Regions from separate parts of the Priestia sp. TRN 1309 genome, predicted to be linked through region 2. Evidence: riboswitches for the same ligand, from Rfam matches in the RefSeq annotation. Region 2 holds a riboswitch; each other region holds the start of a gene.

Region 1 (3,713 bases), on a different contig from region 2:
TCTTTTAAGCATGCATCGCTATGTTCTTCTTTTTGCAAAATATTCTTGTTTAATTCAACAATTACAACTCGCTCATGCAGACTCTGAGCCTGCAGCAAGTGCTCGACCGTTTCAATTTCATCTCCGACAGTGACGGTCTTACCGTTAATAATTAGATTCAATGAACTCCCTCCATTGCTCTCGTTAGCTGAAATGATGTAAAGAATGAATGATTTGGCTTTTTCCCTAACAAAGCATCAGCCATAATTTTTCCAGTTGCAGCGCTTAATAAAATACCGTTTCGGTAGTGGCCAAAAGCCATGTGCAGATTCGCTATTTCAGGGTGCTCTCCTAAATAAGGCCAGCCATCATTTGTTTGTGGACGAAGACCAGCCCATGCTTTTTCAAATGTGGCTTCTTTAATGGCCGGCAGAAGCGCAGAAGCTTTATTCAGCAAAAATTGAATACCTTGTGCAGAAACGGTCTTAGTAAAATCATGCTGCAGCTTAGTTGCCCCGATTACGATTCTTCCACCAGTCTTAGGGACTAAGTAAAAACCTTCATCTAAAAAAATCGTTTTAGAAAGCAGGGGCTTATGACTTTGCAGAGCAATACACTCTCCTTTTACAGGAAACACCTCGCCTAAATGTTCAGAAGAAATAAAGCGTTTAGCCCATGAGCCTGCTGCAATCACTACTTTTTCTCCATAAAAAGAGCCTTTGGACGTCTGTACCCCTTTTACTGTTTCATTTTCCATAATAAGAGAGTGAACGTCACAGTATTCGAATACATCTGCTCCGTGATACAAGGCTCCATGAGCAAGAGCTTGTGTTAACTTAGCCGGAGCTAGCTGGCCGTCTCCCGGTATTGTAATGGCTCCGTATATGTCTGGAGAGAGCCCGGGTTCTAACAAACGCGCTTCTTTTACATCGATCCATCTTACATCTTTGTCCCACCGGTGGTGCTGAGCGGCTTTTTTCTTTAATACGTGTGCATCTTCTTCTGTTACAGCGACTTTTAATAAGCCTTTTTGAATGAGCTCTACGTCGATAGCCGTTTTTTCTTTTAGTTCCTTCACCAGTTCAGGAAACATGCTTCTGCTCTTAATAGCAAGGTCTAAAAGAGGACCTTCTTCATCAATTTCAGCTTGAGCACCTAAAATACCAGCGGCTGCACTTGAAGCTTCACAACCAACTTGATTGCGTTCAAGAATAGCTACTGACGCTCCTTGTTTTGACAAATGATAAGCGATAGAAGAGCTGATTATACCTCCTCCGATTAACAGTACATCATAATGCTGCTTCATTTTCTCCACCTCCAGATGTCCATATATGAGAATATTGTTTAATCGCTTTCAGGGGATCTTGCGCAAGCATGACACCAGACATCACGGCTATACCGTGTGCTCCTGTTTGAAGTACCTCTTTGGCATTTACAGGTGTAATTCCTCCAATGGCAATAACCGGTATCTGCACAGCGTCTACTACTTCTTTTAGTGCCGCTATCCCTCGACTTTTTAATTCTTTTTTTGAATGTGTTGAATAAATATGTCCGTATAAAATGTAGTGAGCACCATCTTTTTCAGCTTCTAAAGCCTCTTCCACAGAGTGAACTGACTTTCCAACAATAAGAGAAGGAAATGCGTCTCTAACAAACGAAACGTCTAAACTATGATAGGCAAGCTGTACACCTTTTGCTTTTAAAGCATGCGCTACATCAACTCGGTCATTCACAATAATTTTAGAGCGACAAAATGGTAGGCTTTCTAGTAAACATTGAATCTGCTTTGCCGTTTTCTTTTTTTCTCTAATATGAATGGCGCCCGCAAAAGGCGCGATAGCCGTTAAAATTTTTTGAAGCTCTTCGATTGGCTGCTTATCTGTTGTAATGACATGAAATTTAGGAATATCCACATGATCGAAACCTTTCCATTCAGAATAAAGAGAAATTTCAATCACTTCATCTTGTGCAGAGGGCTTTATTACATACAAAAAACCACTCTACAACGTAGAGTGGTTAGCATGCATCGTTATGTAAACATGATCGCCACTTCCCTACGCTGGTCCAAACCAGATCAGGTTCAAAGGGTCCGAAATACATCCGTCTCAGCTTCAAAAAGCTCCCCTAGTGATTGCTATTTATTGATTTTGTTTTTGCACTTAAAATTATAACACAACTAGATGTAAATACAATATCTCTTTATGCTCTTACGGCTCTCTTCCTTTTATAGATGTATCTTTTAAGCTTCTTTACTAAGAGGCCCGGCGCACCGAATCATTCTGCTTTTTATATAGTTAGTAATCGGTATAGTCGTCAAATTCTTCTTTGTCTTTTTCCTTTTTCCGATCCCATATAAACAGCAGGAGTAACATAATAAAAGTTAGAATATAAAAACCGTAAAAAATAAATGCCGCCACAACATTTATAAATAAAAATAAAAAACCAATGATCTGACCTGCAACAGCTACAATCAACAAAATGTATTTCCAAACTTCTGCTTTTCTATCCATTCTCTACTTCTCCGTCTTTTTGTTTTTCCCTACTAGAAACGTTCTCTTTACTTATAATAAAAACGTTCCTGCCAGTAAACCGACTGTAAATAAACCAACTGTTCCAAATGCTGAAATCCCCACGTACGCCAACATTTTCCGATAAGATTTTTCCCGAATTAACTGTACGGTTTCCACACTAAACGTTGAAAAAGTGGTAAAGGCACCAAAAAACCCAATGCCAATCATTAAAAATATTGAATCATCATAAGCATGACTCGGAACCTTTCCATAATAACTACCGTAAAAAAGACCAAGCCCAAACGCACCGAGCAAGTTTACAAACAGCATTGAGACTGGAAAAGGAGGGTTTGAAACTGTTTTTGTAACTTTTAAACCCAAAAGATAACGGCATATTCCTCCAGCTGCCCCGCCAAGTGCCAAGCTCACTATGCTCATTTACTTCACCTCATGTACTTTCACTAAATTTTTCCCTGCCGCTTCACCGCATAGATAGCCTGCTAAAGCAAGAAGGATTCCACCTACTAAAGAGACAATGACATAAATGCCTCCCCAAAATAAATGGTGCTGAGTGAGAGAAATGACGTCTCCTGCAAAGGTTGAATACGTTGTAAAACCGCCGCACACGCCAACTCCTAGTCCAAGCTTTATCCATTCTTTTGGCTTTTTCCACGCAAAAAATCCTGTTAATAGGCCTAGTATGAAGCTTCCTAATAGGTTTTCAATTACCGTTCCTATTGGATAGCCCGTATATAATAAGGAAAGATTTAGCAAATAACGCGCATATGTACCAGCGATAGCACCAAAGGCAATTGAGATTAAGTTTATGGCTTTCATCATATCGCTCCGTTTCATAAATTCTTCTTTAAGTGTACCATAAGGAATTTATTTCTACCTTAACATTTAACTATATGTTTATTGCACCAAAAGTCATGAAAAAATGAAAGAGAAAATCGTCGCATGAAACTTCCTTTTTACTCCTCAAATATCCCTTAAAAATCCACTTAATCCAAATTTTAAAATCTTTCTGTATCCTTATGACAAACCGTGTATAGAAGGTATATTTCCCTTATTTTAAGTCACATTAATCGTATAAGTTTTTTTTGTTGACTTTTGCTGTGTTCTTGTTTAGTATCACAGAGTATCATTTCCTATCAGAATACTAGGGGGTTTAGAAAATGAAGAAATTTGCTGCACTTTTGTCGCTACTATTAGCTTTCACAG
Region 2 (3,713 bases):
CACCGTACCAGTCAATCGAGTCACCCATAAACGCCGAATAGTTTTGGCCTAAAATAACAACGGCACATAAAATAAAGGCAAAGATAGGGCCAAATGGGAAAAGTTTTGCATGATATGGAAGTTCACTCAAATCATGACCTTGAGCAACAAATGCTCTTCTAAAACGATAGTGGCTGATCGCAATTCCTAACCAAGCAATAAAACCAGACATACCAGAAGCGTTAAGTAACCACGTATATACCGCACCGTCTCCAAAAAATGAAGCACCAAATGCAAGTGTACCGACAAGTGCCGTTGCGATTAAGGCATTAACTGGAACGCCTCGTTTATTCACTTTTGCTAAGAACCTTGGTGCTTTTCCATCTTTCGCTAAGTTCCACAGCATACGCGTAGAAGCATACATACCTGAGTTACCAGCAGATAAAACAGCTGTTAAAATAACGGCATTAATCGCTGATGCTGCAAACGCCAGACCTGCTCGTTCGAATATTAAAGTAAACGGACTTACTCGCACGTCATCACTTGCTAATGAATTCGCTGTGTATGGAATAAGCATTCCAATAACAAAAATAGCTAAAATATAAAATAACAAGATGCGCCAGAAGACTTGTTTAACTGCGCGAGGAACCGTTTTTTCCGGATCTTCACTTTCTCCAGCTGCGACTCCAAGCAACTCTGTTCCTTGGAATGAAAAACCAGCTGCCATAAAGATACCTAGTACAGTGAAGAATCCACCGTGAATCGGTCCATCACCAAGCGTGAAGTTTTTAAAACCCGGTGCTTCATTGTTAAAGATACCAAAAATCATCATAATACCAATAACTAAAAAGATAATAACCGTTACTACTTTAATTAACGAAAACCAAAATTCAGATTCACCAAATCCTTTTACAGAAAGGTAGTTAAGCCCAAACATAATTAATAAAAACAGTGCACTCCATAAAATAGAAGAAGAGTTCGGGAACCAAAATTTCATAATAAGGGCTCCAGCGGATAATTCAGCTGCAATCGTAATAGCCCAGTTATACCAGTAGTTCCAGCCGAGAGCGAAACCAAAGGATGGATCTACAAAACGAGACGCATACGTACTAAATGAACCAGCTTCAGGCATATAAGCTGCGAGCTCTGCTAGACTGGTCATCAAAAAGTAAACCATTACGCCAATAATAGCGTAAGCTAAAAGCGCTCCCCCAGGTCCTGCTGTGTGAATTGCTCCACCACTTGCTAGGAATAAGCCGGTTCCGATGGCTCCTCCTAATGAAATCATCGTTAAGTGGCGAGATTTCAACCCACGTTTTAATTCTTGCTGCTCTTGCATAGATAAATACTCCTTTCGAATGTACGGAAAGAGACGGGATAACATAAAAAAAGCCCGCAGTATATGTGCGCGCTTTTAAATCTGAAAACCGCGTCAACCTTCCGTGAAGATAGCTCTTCACATCACTCGCATGATGTGACAGTTCTGTTCCTGTTCGGAGACAGCCCCAGCTTAAATCAACCGAGAAGTGATCTAAACTTCGGCAATTTTTCCTTTCAAGCAACATCCTCAATGTTCTCTGCATTTCCGTTACTTTACTATTAAAAACTGCGACCTCTACCTCATCGATTAGGATGAGGGTTTTTTATATTCAATTGACATAAAAGAAGTATAACAAATACTAAAACGATTGTCATTATAAAAAATAGATTCAGAAAATAGAAACATCTTTGAAATCTCTCGAATCTATTTTGTTACATATGATATAATAAACATTGTCTTTATACTACATAAATATCCAAACGTACCACAGGGGGAGCCGCCGTGCTGAGAGTGAACGAAATGTTCAGACCCTTAGAACCTGTTAGTTAACGCTAGCGTAGGAATGTGGGAATAGTAGCATATATTTGCTTACTCCTGTGTAAACCGTTTGATATGAATGATTCAAAAACAGGAGTGAGAAACGTGAATAAAGCATTACCTTTACAGGCTAAAATTGAAATAGCTATTTTTGCAGCATTGGCACTTCTACTTGACCTTTTGCCTTCCATTAAGATTGCAACGGCTGTAAGTATTTCGTTCTCCATGGTGCCCATTTTTATTATGTGCTTTCGCTGGGGAGTAAAAGGCGGGGCTCTATCTGGTCTATTATGGGGGCTTTTGCAGTTAGCGACAGGAACGGCTTATATTTTAACAGCGCTACAAACATTTATTGAATATATTGTGGCTTTTGCTTTTATAGGTTTTGGAGGTATTTTTTCACAATCTATTAAAACAAATTTAGCTACCAATAACAGATCAAAAGCTTTTGTTTTGATTGTTTTATCCCTTATTATCGGAAGCTTCGCACGTTATTTCTGGCACTTTATTGCTGGTATTATTTTCTGGGGATCGTACGCACCAAAAGGTATGTCCGCTCTGTGGTATTCTTTTTCAATGAACGGTATTTCAATGGTAGGGTCACTAATAGCCTGCTTAGTCATTCTTTCATTGTTAATTCCATCGGCATCAAGAATGATTGTAACTAAATCACATTCATCATAAGAAAAAAGACTAAATCTACCAAGATTTAGTCTTTTTTGTCATTTGTCACCTTTCTTTACACAAAAGTGTGTCAGGTTTGATAACATAGTTAGTGAAATATTCAAAAAACTGTTTTATGATAGTCAACATATTCAAACGAGATAAAGGATTGATAGCATGCTACAGAAATGGATCACGAGCATAGGTTTAGATATTGGAACAAGTACAACAAAACTGATTGTAAGCAAGCTGTTAATAGCAAATCAACAAAATCAGTTTACGCTGCCAGGCTGTCAAATTATTGATCGTCAAGTAACGTATGCAAGTTCTATCTATACCACACCTATGCTAAACGAGGTTGAAATCGATGTTCAACGATTAACGGTACTACTAGAACAAGAGTACAAGAATGCAGAAATCTCCTTAGATCAAGTGGAGGCGGGCGCTGTGATCATCACAGGAGAAACTGCTAGAAAGCAAAATGCAGAAACTATCGTTCACTATCTAGCCGAACATGCTGGAGATTTTGTTGTTGCAACAGCCGGTGCTGACTTGGAAGGAATATTGGCGGCAAAAGGATCAGGAGCAATCCAACATTCCGCTGAAACAAATGCAGTAATTGCCAATATTGATGTAGGAGGAGGCACCGCTAACATCGCTTTATGTCAAAACGGAAAAGTGATCGAAACGTTTACGCTGCATGTAGGTGGAAGATTAATTCGGCTGAATTCAGACGGCTTTGTTACCTACGTTTCACCTTATTTAACTGAATTTTTAAAAAATAATTCTTTAATACTGCGAGAAGGTGAAAAAGCAACATTTGAAAAACTCTCGTCTATCTGTCAATTACTAGCTGAAGAAACCGTGAATTATGTAAGAGCACTAATTCAAACCTCTTCGCTGCTCGTTTCTCCTCATACAAGATCTTCTATCCAACCAGAAACAATTATGATTTCAGGAGGGGTAGGAGCAATGATGGAGAAGCAAAAGCCGAAAACAGTGAGGGAAGTGGCTGTACATGGAGACATTGGTCCTCTGCTAGCGTATCAGTTTCAATCCATACACGTATCTCAAGCCGCTGAAACAACGCGCGCTACTGTCATTGGGGCTGGCATGCAAAATACAGAAGTTAGCGGATCAACCGTATACATTAAGTCTAAAAAACTGCCGCTGAAAAACATTCCGATTATAGAAATACCTGTACAGCCAGAGG
Region 3 (3,713 bases), 380 kb from region 2:
TTCTGGAAATTACACCAAACGAAATTCGCTTTATGAATGAAGGCGAAGAAACTCCTCAAACCGTTCAGCTATAATAAAAAAGCGCACACTGTGCGCTTTTTTTATTTTCCTACAGCTTCTTTCAATTGAGCTGCTTTTTCTTTTGGAGACGCTGCTAAGCTAATCGCGGTAATAATAGAAACACCATCTGCACCTGCTTCTACTACTTGTTTGGCATTTTCAGGCGTGATGCCACCGATTCCTACAATTGGAAAGTCAATATTCTGGTTTCGCACTTCTTCAATTAATTTTGTACCTTGCACTGCTTTTGCGTCTTTTTTTGTAGAAGTAGGAAAAACAGGTCCCATTCCTACATAATCCGCCCCGTCTTTTATGGCTTGCTGCAGCTCTTGTATATTATGAACAGAGACGCCCACAATTCCTTTTCCTATTTTTTCTCGAACAATATGAGCTTTTTCATCTTCTTGTCCAATATGAACGCCATCCGCTTGTAAGCGGATCGCTAAGTCAAGATCATCATTCACAACAAAAGGAACGCTGTGCTGCTGACAAATTTGCTGAAGTTCTTTCGCCAGCTGATATTTCGCTTCTCCTTTTAGGGCACCCTCGCCTTTTTCACGAAATTGAAACACGGTAACGCCGCCTTCAATTGCTTCTTTTAATACTTCTTTCGGATCTTTTTTACAGTTATTACTGCCCATTATAAAATAAACTTGCAGCAGCTTTTTGATTTCTTCGTTTGTCATTTTCCGGCTCCTTTTAACGTTGATGTACTCTTGCATATGATTCAATATCCTGCCCAGATAAAAGATGAAGCTGGTTTAAGAGCTCAATTTGAAAGCTTCCCGGCCCTTCTTCACCTTTTTTCGCTGCGGCGATTTCACCTGCCACTCCGTAAAAACTTAAAGCAGCAACGCTTGCCTCGACATATTCTTTTTCTACAGCAGCGAAAGCTCCTATAATTGATGTCAACAGACATCCAGTCCCCGTCACTTTCGTAAATAACGGGTGACCGTTGTCTACTGTATACGTTGTGTTTCCATCCGTGATTACATCTTGTTTACCCGTAATAACAATCACTGTATCTAATTTGTTCGCCGCTTTCTCAGCAAGTTCAATGACGTCTCCTTGCCCTTCTAATGAATCAACGCCTTTAATGAGCCATGACTCGCCTACTACATTCGCAACTTCAGCAGCGTTACCGCGAATAACGGCAATATTTAATTCTTCTACAAGCTGACGTGCCACTTCTGTACGAAACGGTGTCGCTCCGGCTCCTACAGGATCGAAAATAACCGGCACGCCGTTTTCATTTGCTGATTTTCCTGCTATTCTCATCGCTTCTACTTCTTGAGCCGTCAGTGTACCCATATTTAAGACAAGCGCTCCGGCGATTCGAGCCATGTCAGCCACTTCTTCCTTCGCATAAGCCATAACAGGTGACGCTCCTAGGGCAAGCAGTCCATTTGCTGTAAAATTGGTTACCACAACATTCGTAATATTATGAACAAGCGGACTTGTATCTCTTACTTTTTCTAATTGAGCTGAAATTTTACTAATATCCATGTTCTCTCACTCTTTTCATTTAGTTTTAACACTGCAAAAAAAAGACAAAAAAGCACCTTGCATGCGCAAAGTGCTTTGGTATGTACTCACATTCCCTGCGCTGGCATTATCCAACAGGTTCAAATGGTCAACAGGCGCCCCTGTACTCTCAGCCTGCCCCGCGCAAGCTCCCATACTATTTATTACTACGTTTAAAGTTTACTATTAACTTTTTTTATTTGCAACCATTTCACTGTTTTGCCCATAAAATAAAGCTTCGCTATAGGCTGAGTGGTGTTGTAAATCTTACAGCTTTACTAAAAGCATCATTAAAAGACCTCCAGTAAACTACTGGAGGTCTTCTATCCCCTAAAAATTCTATCATTTCTCTTGAATCGCTTGATTTCTCACAGCTGTTTTTCGGTCCTTCCCTGCTCTTAAAGATAAAAGAAAACAAAGCAGCAGTACAAGTGCAGCTGATACGTACGGGTAATTAATGTTTATATCAAAAAGAAAGCCTGCTACAACAGGTCCAATAATATTACCAAGACTTGTATAAGCAGAATTTAGTCCGGCTACATACCCTTGGTCGTCTTGTGCCATCATCGACATTTGCGTGCTGATTGCCGGACGTAAAATATCTGTTGCTAAAAAGACGATAAATGTCACAACAATAATAAGCCAGTACGTGTGCACAAATAGTGTAAGTAAAATAAAAAGTCCCGTCATCATCAAGCAAAACGAAATCACTCTTTTTTCACCGAATTTATTTAAAATCCAGCCAAAAATCGTAACCTGCACAACAGCCCCTGCAATAGAGCCAAACGTAATAACAAACGCAATATCTTTTGGCGTAAAGCTAAATTTATGATCAACAAATAGTGAAAAGATCGTTTCATAATTGGATAATCCAAACGATGTCACAAAAACGATAATTAAACTTAAAAAATAAGGTTCTTTGTAGGAATTCATAAGCTGCAGTAGCAGCCGATCTTCTTTTGGATTCTCATTGTTTGAAACAGCATGACCTTGTACAGGACGAGACTCCGGCAAAACAAAAAGCGTAATCACTGCAGCCAAGCCTCCTGCTACTGCGGCCATGTAAAATGGCACGCGCATGCCGTATTCAGCTAAAAAGCCTCCAATACCGGGCCCGATAATAAATCCTGTTGTAATCGCTGCCGTCACATAGCCCATTCCTTTAGCGCGTTCTTTAGCAGACGTCACGTCCGCTGTATAGGCCATAACAGCAGGCATAATAAGCGCGGCTCCGACCCCACCTAGCATTCTGGATACAAATAATAAAAGAGGTGTACTCACTGAACCAAAGAACCATTCAGACAGGGCAAAAACAATCATTCCCGCTACAATAATTTTCTTTCTCCCTAACGAATCGGATAATCGCCCCGCTAAAGGCGAAAACAGAAATTGAGTTAGTGAAAACACCGCTACTAAAAGCCCCATCACGCTGCCGTTGATATGAAGCTCCGTCATATAGGTTGGCATAATTGGAATAACGAGACCGATTCCCGTAAAGATAATAAAAATATTTAGCATGAGCAGCAAAATCGCCGCTCGATTTCTTAACAATAATGACATATAAACCTCCTGATTACAAAAATACTGAACGTTCGGTCTATAAAAATACAAAATAATGAGGGATTACTCATTGCCGCAATAAGCATCCCCGCTTATTTAAGAAGACCTTGCTATAATTCCGTTTAAAAATACATCGATTGCTGAATGGTAAAGCTGCAGGGCATTTTCCGTACTCGTTTTTCGAGACATGCGGCTCATTCCAACAAACAACCCTTCTAAAATTACTGCAAGTTGCTCTGCATTTTTATGAGAAAACTCGCCTTCATCGATGCCCTGTTGCAAAAGTTCCCGGTTAAACTCCACGTGTCGTTTCACCATCTCATCAATTCGCTCTTCGATGTCGCTGCCCTTCTCCTCGTTGTTAAAAAACTCATCCGCAGCTTTCGTAAGAGGATGATTCAAATCATCTAAAATGATTTGCTCCGCTATTCCAAAAAGCTTATCTCTTGTTGTTTTGTAAAGAGACTCTCTTTCTTTCCAGTTTCGTTCCCACTCAAGATCCCATTCGTCTATTAAATAAAGAAAAAGCCCTTCTTTACTTTTAAAGTGATAATAAATATTCCCTTTAC
Region 4 (3,713 bases), 390 kb from region 2:
TCTGTACGATGATTCGTCTCCACGGTAGGCTTCTTGATTTGATATTTCTTCAATATGCATATGCCCTTCTCTCTCTAAACGAAGAACCGTACGCTCTGCATCTTCATAACTCTCGCACGTCACTTGTTTATATTCCATATCGTCTTTATCTGTGTAAGCCACTAAATATGTTTCCATTTTAACTCCTCCTATATAAACTATATGTAACGTATGTTGCCTTTTTCGTTTATTTCTAAACATATAGGCTCCAAACATAAAGCCTAGCATACTATAATAGCGGAACTTCAATTTAAAAAGTTGAATTTTTCATTATGCACCGATGCAACATGGAGGTTACGCTTATGACATTTATTTTATCATTCGTACCAATTGTTGTTCCTTTTGGTATTTTAATTAGCTTAATTGCTTTTACAGCTGCTTTTTTACAATCAAAAGAGCATCATAAAAAGCTCTAGCTTACAAAAGCTAGAGCTTCTTTTTAAAAACGTCTATAGCGTTTAATCAGTCCCACAATAATAGCAATTGCTAATAAAACAATCGAGATGATAACAGTAATGACAATTGGCTGATTTCCACTTTGTTTCACCGCAATGGCAATATAAGCCCAAATAAAAACAAGCGGATAAACAGCGTCTCGGTTTTTTAATGTAAACATAATGCCCAGCGCAGCCCCTACCAGCAGCATAATAATCGTCCATGCTAATTCATTTAGGCCAAGCAAGTGCTGTATTCCATTTGCTTGAAATACGACAAATACATTAACAATAGTCGCAACAGAAATCCATCCAAGATAAAGCGAAATCGGCAGACGCATAAACCATGTCGTCATCCGAGAATGCTGAATAATGGAATATACAATCATTAATGTGCCTAAAATAAAGAGCATAACTAAAAGGGATAACTTATAGTAATCGTTTTGGAAAATAAAGATCCACGCACTATTTAACAAACAGTTTAGAAAAAACCAAATGCCGATACGTGCATATATTTCCTTTTGATCTTCTCTTGCAAAAAATTGGCGTATAACCCAAATGGTTAATAACAAATAAATAACGCCCCAGATAGCAAAGGCATAACCGGCTGGTGTAAACAACGTAGGAACTTGCGCAGAAGCCTCTGCCGTTGTTTTGCCTCCTATTGGAATCGCATTTGCTAAATAATTCACAAGAAGTGTAATAGCCAAGCCTACTGTATTTAATACAGCATACAAACGAAATTTTGCCATTTTGTTCTCTCCTTTCTTCTATTTATATGGGCATGTTTCGGAGACGAAAACGGCTCTTCCCTTCATTAATACCTCTTCTTCCCTAAAAATATGCATTTTTAAACAAAAATGATTAAAAATAGCTTCAAGAAGCTACCTCTTTAAGAGATAAAAACCGTTAGGGAACAATTTTCCGTAACGCTTTCTATTTTTCAGAATATATGGTAAGTTAAACATAGACTAATAGGAAGTCCACTAGGGGTGCCGACCGGCTGAGACAAGTTTTCTTGATCCCTTTGAACCTGATCTGGCTCATACCAGCGTAGGAAAGTGGCAATGTTCAGTTTTGTACTGTCATTTGCCACTCCGTTTATAAACGGAGTGTTTTTTATTTCCTTTATGTGCTTGTTTGTGACTTCCTCATATTAAAGGAGGATTTTGATGTCATTTTCATCTCAATTAAGACAAGAAGCAAACTATATTTACGAAGCCATTTTTAACCACCCTTTTATTAAAGGAATTGCTGAAGGAGACGTGCCAAAAGAGGCGCTTATTCACTACGTTTCTCAAGACTACGAATACTTAACAGCATTTGTCCGCATTTACGGCGCTGCTTTAACAAAATGCCGCACGCGTACCGAAATGGAAGCCTTTAATGCCGGCATTTCTACGGTATTACATAGTGAAGTACACCCTCATAATAATTTTTGTGAAGTAGCAGGCGTACGCTATGAAGACCTCCACACTGAGGCTCTTTCACCAACGGCCAGCCACTACATTAACCATATGACAAGCGTTGCGCATACAGGCAGCTTAGCGGAAATCATTGCCGTGCTTCTTCCATGTCCGTGGACGTACGTTGAAATTGGCCAGCGCATTACAGAACAAGTAAATCCATCTCCTTCTCATCCTTTTTATGAATGGATTCAGTTTTATAATAATGAAGAAATGAATGGCACAACACAATGGTTTTGTAACAAGCTTGATGAACTCGCCGAACAAGCGACTGAAGAAGAACGTAATCGTATGAAAGATCACTTTATCAAAAGCTGTGAGCTGGAGTATTTATTTTGGGAAATGGCGTATACACAAGAAAAATGGCCGCTTTCTCAGCTTTCACTTTCAAAATAACGAAAAAGCCTCCTATCAGGAGGCTTTTTATTTCAATAATTTTTTAATCATTTTCAAGTTTTGTTTCTCTGAAGGATAGCGGAATGACAAATCAAACTTGGTTGTTTGAGACAGCATGCTTTTAAAATGAGAAAATGTCTGAAAGCTGTCTTTTCCATGATATTGGCCCGTACCGCTTTCTCCAACTCCGCCAAAGGGTAAATATGGCGTAGCGATATGCATAAGCGTATCATTTATACAGCCTCCTCCAAATGAAAGACGCTCCGTTATGACATTTTGTACATTTGCACTTTCCGTAAACAAGTAAAGAGCTAACGGCTTAGCTTTTTCTTGAACTTTATGAATAACTTCGTCTAGCGTTTCGTATTCAATCATAGGAAGAATAGGCCCAAAAATTTCTTCTTGCATAACGTCTGATGTCCAGCTTACTTCACTTAACACCGTAGGTTCTATTGTGAGCGTACTTTTATTATACCCGCCTCCAACTATAGCGTTTCCGTCTTTTAAAAACTCAACTAGCCGAATAAAATGGCGCTCACTGACAATACGGCCGTAGCGCTCACTTTCAAGCGGATTACTACCGTAAAATTGATAAATCGCTTCGCGAAGTTTCTCCACTAGCTGCGCTTTTACCTTTTTATGCACGAGCAAATAATCGGGAGCAACGCACGTTTGGCCTGCATTCATTCCTTTGCCAAACATAATTCGCTTCGCTGCAAGATCTAGGTTTGCATCTTCATGTACAATGCACGGACTTTTTCCTCCTAGCTCCAGCGTGACGGGAATAAGCTGCTTTCCTGCTTCTTGCATAATAATTTTCCCTACATTTACACTTCCCGTAAAGAAAATATAATCGAGGGGCTGTTTTAAAAGCATGCTCGTCGTGTCTACAGCGCCTTCAATCACCGTCACAAATGCGGGATCAAAAGCCTCAGCTAGTAATTCTTGTATAACCCGAGATACGCTAGGCGTTAATTCAGAAGGCTTTATAATCGCCGTGTTTCCAGCGGCAATCGCTCCTACTAAAGGAGACAGCGCTAATTGAAACGGATAATTCCACGGAGCAATAATTAACGCGACTCCATACGGTTCAGGCACAATTTTCCCTTTAGAGCCCACGTGTGTTAAAGCGGTTTTTACTTTTTTAGGCTTCATCCATTTTACTAAATGCTTAAGCGTAAACCGAATTTCCTCTAGTAAAATCCCAATTTCCGACGTGTACGCCTCTACTTCAGATTTATTCAAGTCTTGTTTTAAAGCATCCATAATTCTCTGCTCGTTTTGTTTTACTGCGTCTCTGAGCTTATTCAGCGCTTGAATGCGGCTGCTGATGCTCTTTGTCTTTTGTGCATAGAAATACTGCTTTTGTGTAGAGACA

Evidence for each region. Region 2 has a riboswitch for thiamine pyrophosphate ahead of thiT (energy-coupled thiamine transporter ThiT). Riboswitches for the same ligand answer to the same signal wherever they lie in the genome.
Region 1: it holds a riboswitch for thiamine pyrophosphate, as region 2 does, so the genes downstream of both, ACRPLQ_RS24030 (thiamine phosphate synthase) here and thiT (energy-coupled thiamine transporter ThiT) in region 2, are expected to answer to the same signal.
Region 3: it holds a riboswitch for thiamine pyrophosphate, as region 2 does, so the genes downstream of both, thiM (hydroxyethylthiazole kinase) here and thiT (energy-coupled thiamine transporter ThiT) in region 2, are expected to answer to the same signal.
Region 4: it holds a riboswitch for thiamine pyrophosphate, as region 2 does, so the genes downstream of both, tenA (thiaminase II) here and thiT (energy-coupled thiamine transporter ThiT) in region 2, are expected to answer to the same signal.

Annotation. Positions count from the first base shown of each region.
Region 1 is NZ_JBOZGM010000008.1:72,858-76,570, reverse strand. Features, by position in the region: gene thiS (sulfur carrier protein ThiS) at 1-161, opposite strand, end outside; gene thiO (glycine oxidase ThiO) at 158-1,285, opposite strand; gene ACRPLQ_RS24030 (thiamine phosphate synthase) at 1,269-1,892, opposite strand; TPP riboswitch at 2,014-2,115, opposite strand; gene ACRPLQ_RS24025 (hypothetical protein) at 2,274-2,489, opposite strand; gene crcB (fluoride efflux transporter CrcB) at 2,541-2,927, opposite strand; gene ACRPLQ_RS24015 (fluoride efflux transporter FluC) at 2,928-3,326, opposite strand; gene ACRPLQ_RS24010 (amino acid ABC transporter substrate-binding protein) at 3,668-3,713, shown strand, end outside.
Region 2 is NZ_JBOZGM010000002.1:541,051-544,763, forward strand. Features, by position in the region: gene ACRPLQ_RS10080 (amino acid permease) at 1-1,318, opposite strand, end outside; lysine riboswitch at 1,421-1,605, opposite strand; TPP riboswitch at 1,780-1,880, shown strand; gene thiT (energy-coupled thiamine transporter ThiT) at 1,913-2,521, shown strand; gene ACRPLQ_RS10090 (ethanolamine ammonia-lyase reactivating factor EutA) at 2,678-3,713, shown strand, end outside.
Region 3 is NZ_JBOZGM010000002.1:919,540-923,252, forward strand. Features, by position in the region: gene ACRPLQ_RS11995 (pyridoxamine 5'-phosphate oxidase family protein) at 1-74, shown strand, start outside; gene thiE (thiamine phosphate synthase) at 102-746, opposite strand; gene thiM (hydroxyethylthiazole kinase) at 760-1,566, opposite strand; TPP riboswitch at 1,642-1,750, opposite strand; gene ACRPLQ_RS12010 (MFS transporter) at 1,927-3,144, opposite strand; gene ACRPLQ_RS12015 (TetR/AcrR family transcriptional regulator) at 3,241-3,713, opposite strand, start outside.
Region 4 is NZ_JBOZGM010000002.1:934,770-938,482, forward strand. Features, by position in the region: gene ACRPLQ_RS12075 (hypothetical protein) at 1-177, opposite strand, end outside; gene ACRPLQ_RS12080 (TspO/MBR family protein) at 479-1,225, opposite strand; TPP riboswitch at 1,452-1,550, shown strand; gene tenA (thiaminase II) at 1,646-2,335, shown strand; gene ACRPLQ_RS12090 (aldehyde dehydrogenase) at 2,363-3,713, opposite strand, start outside.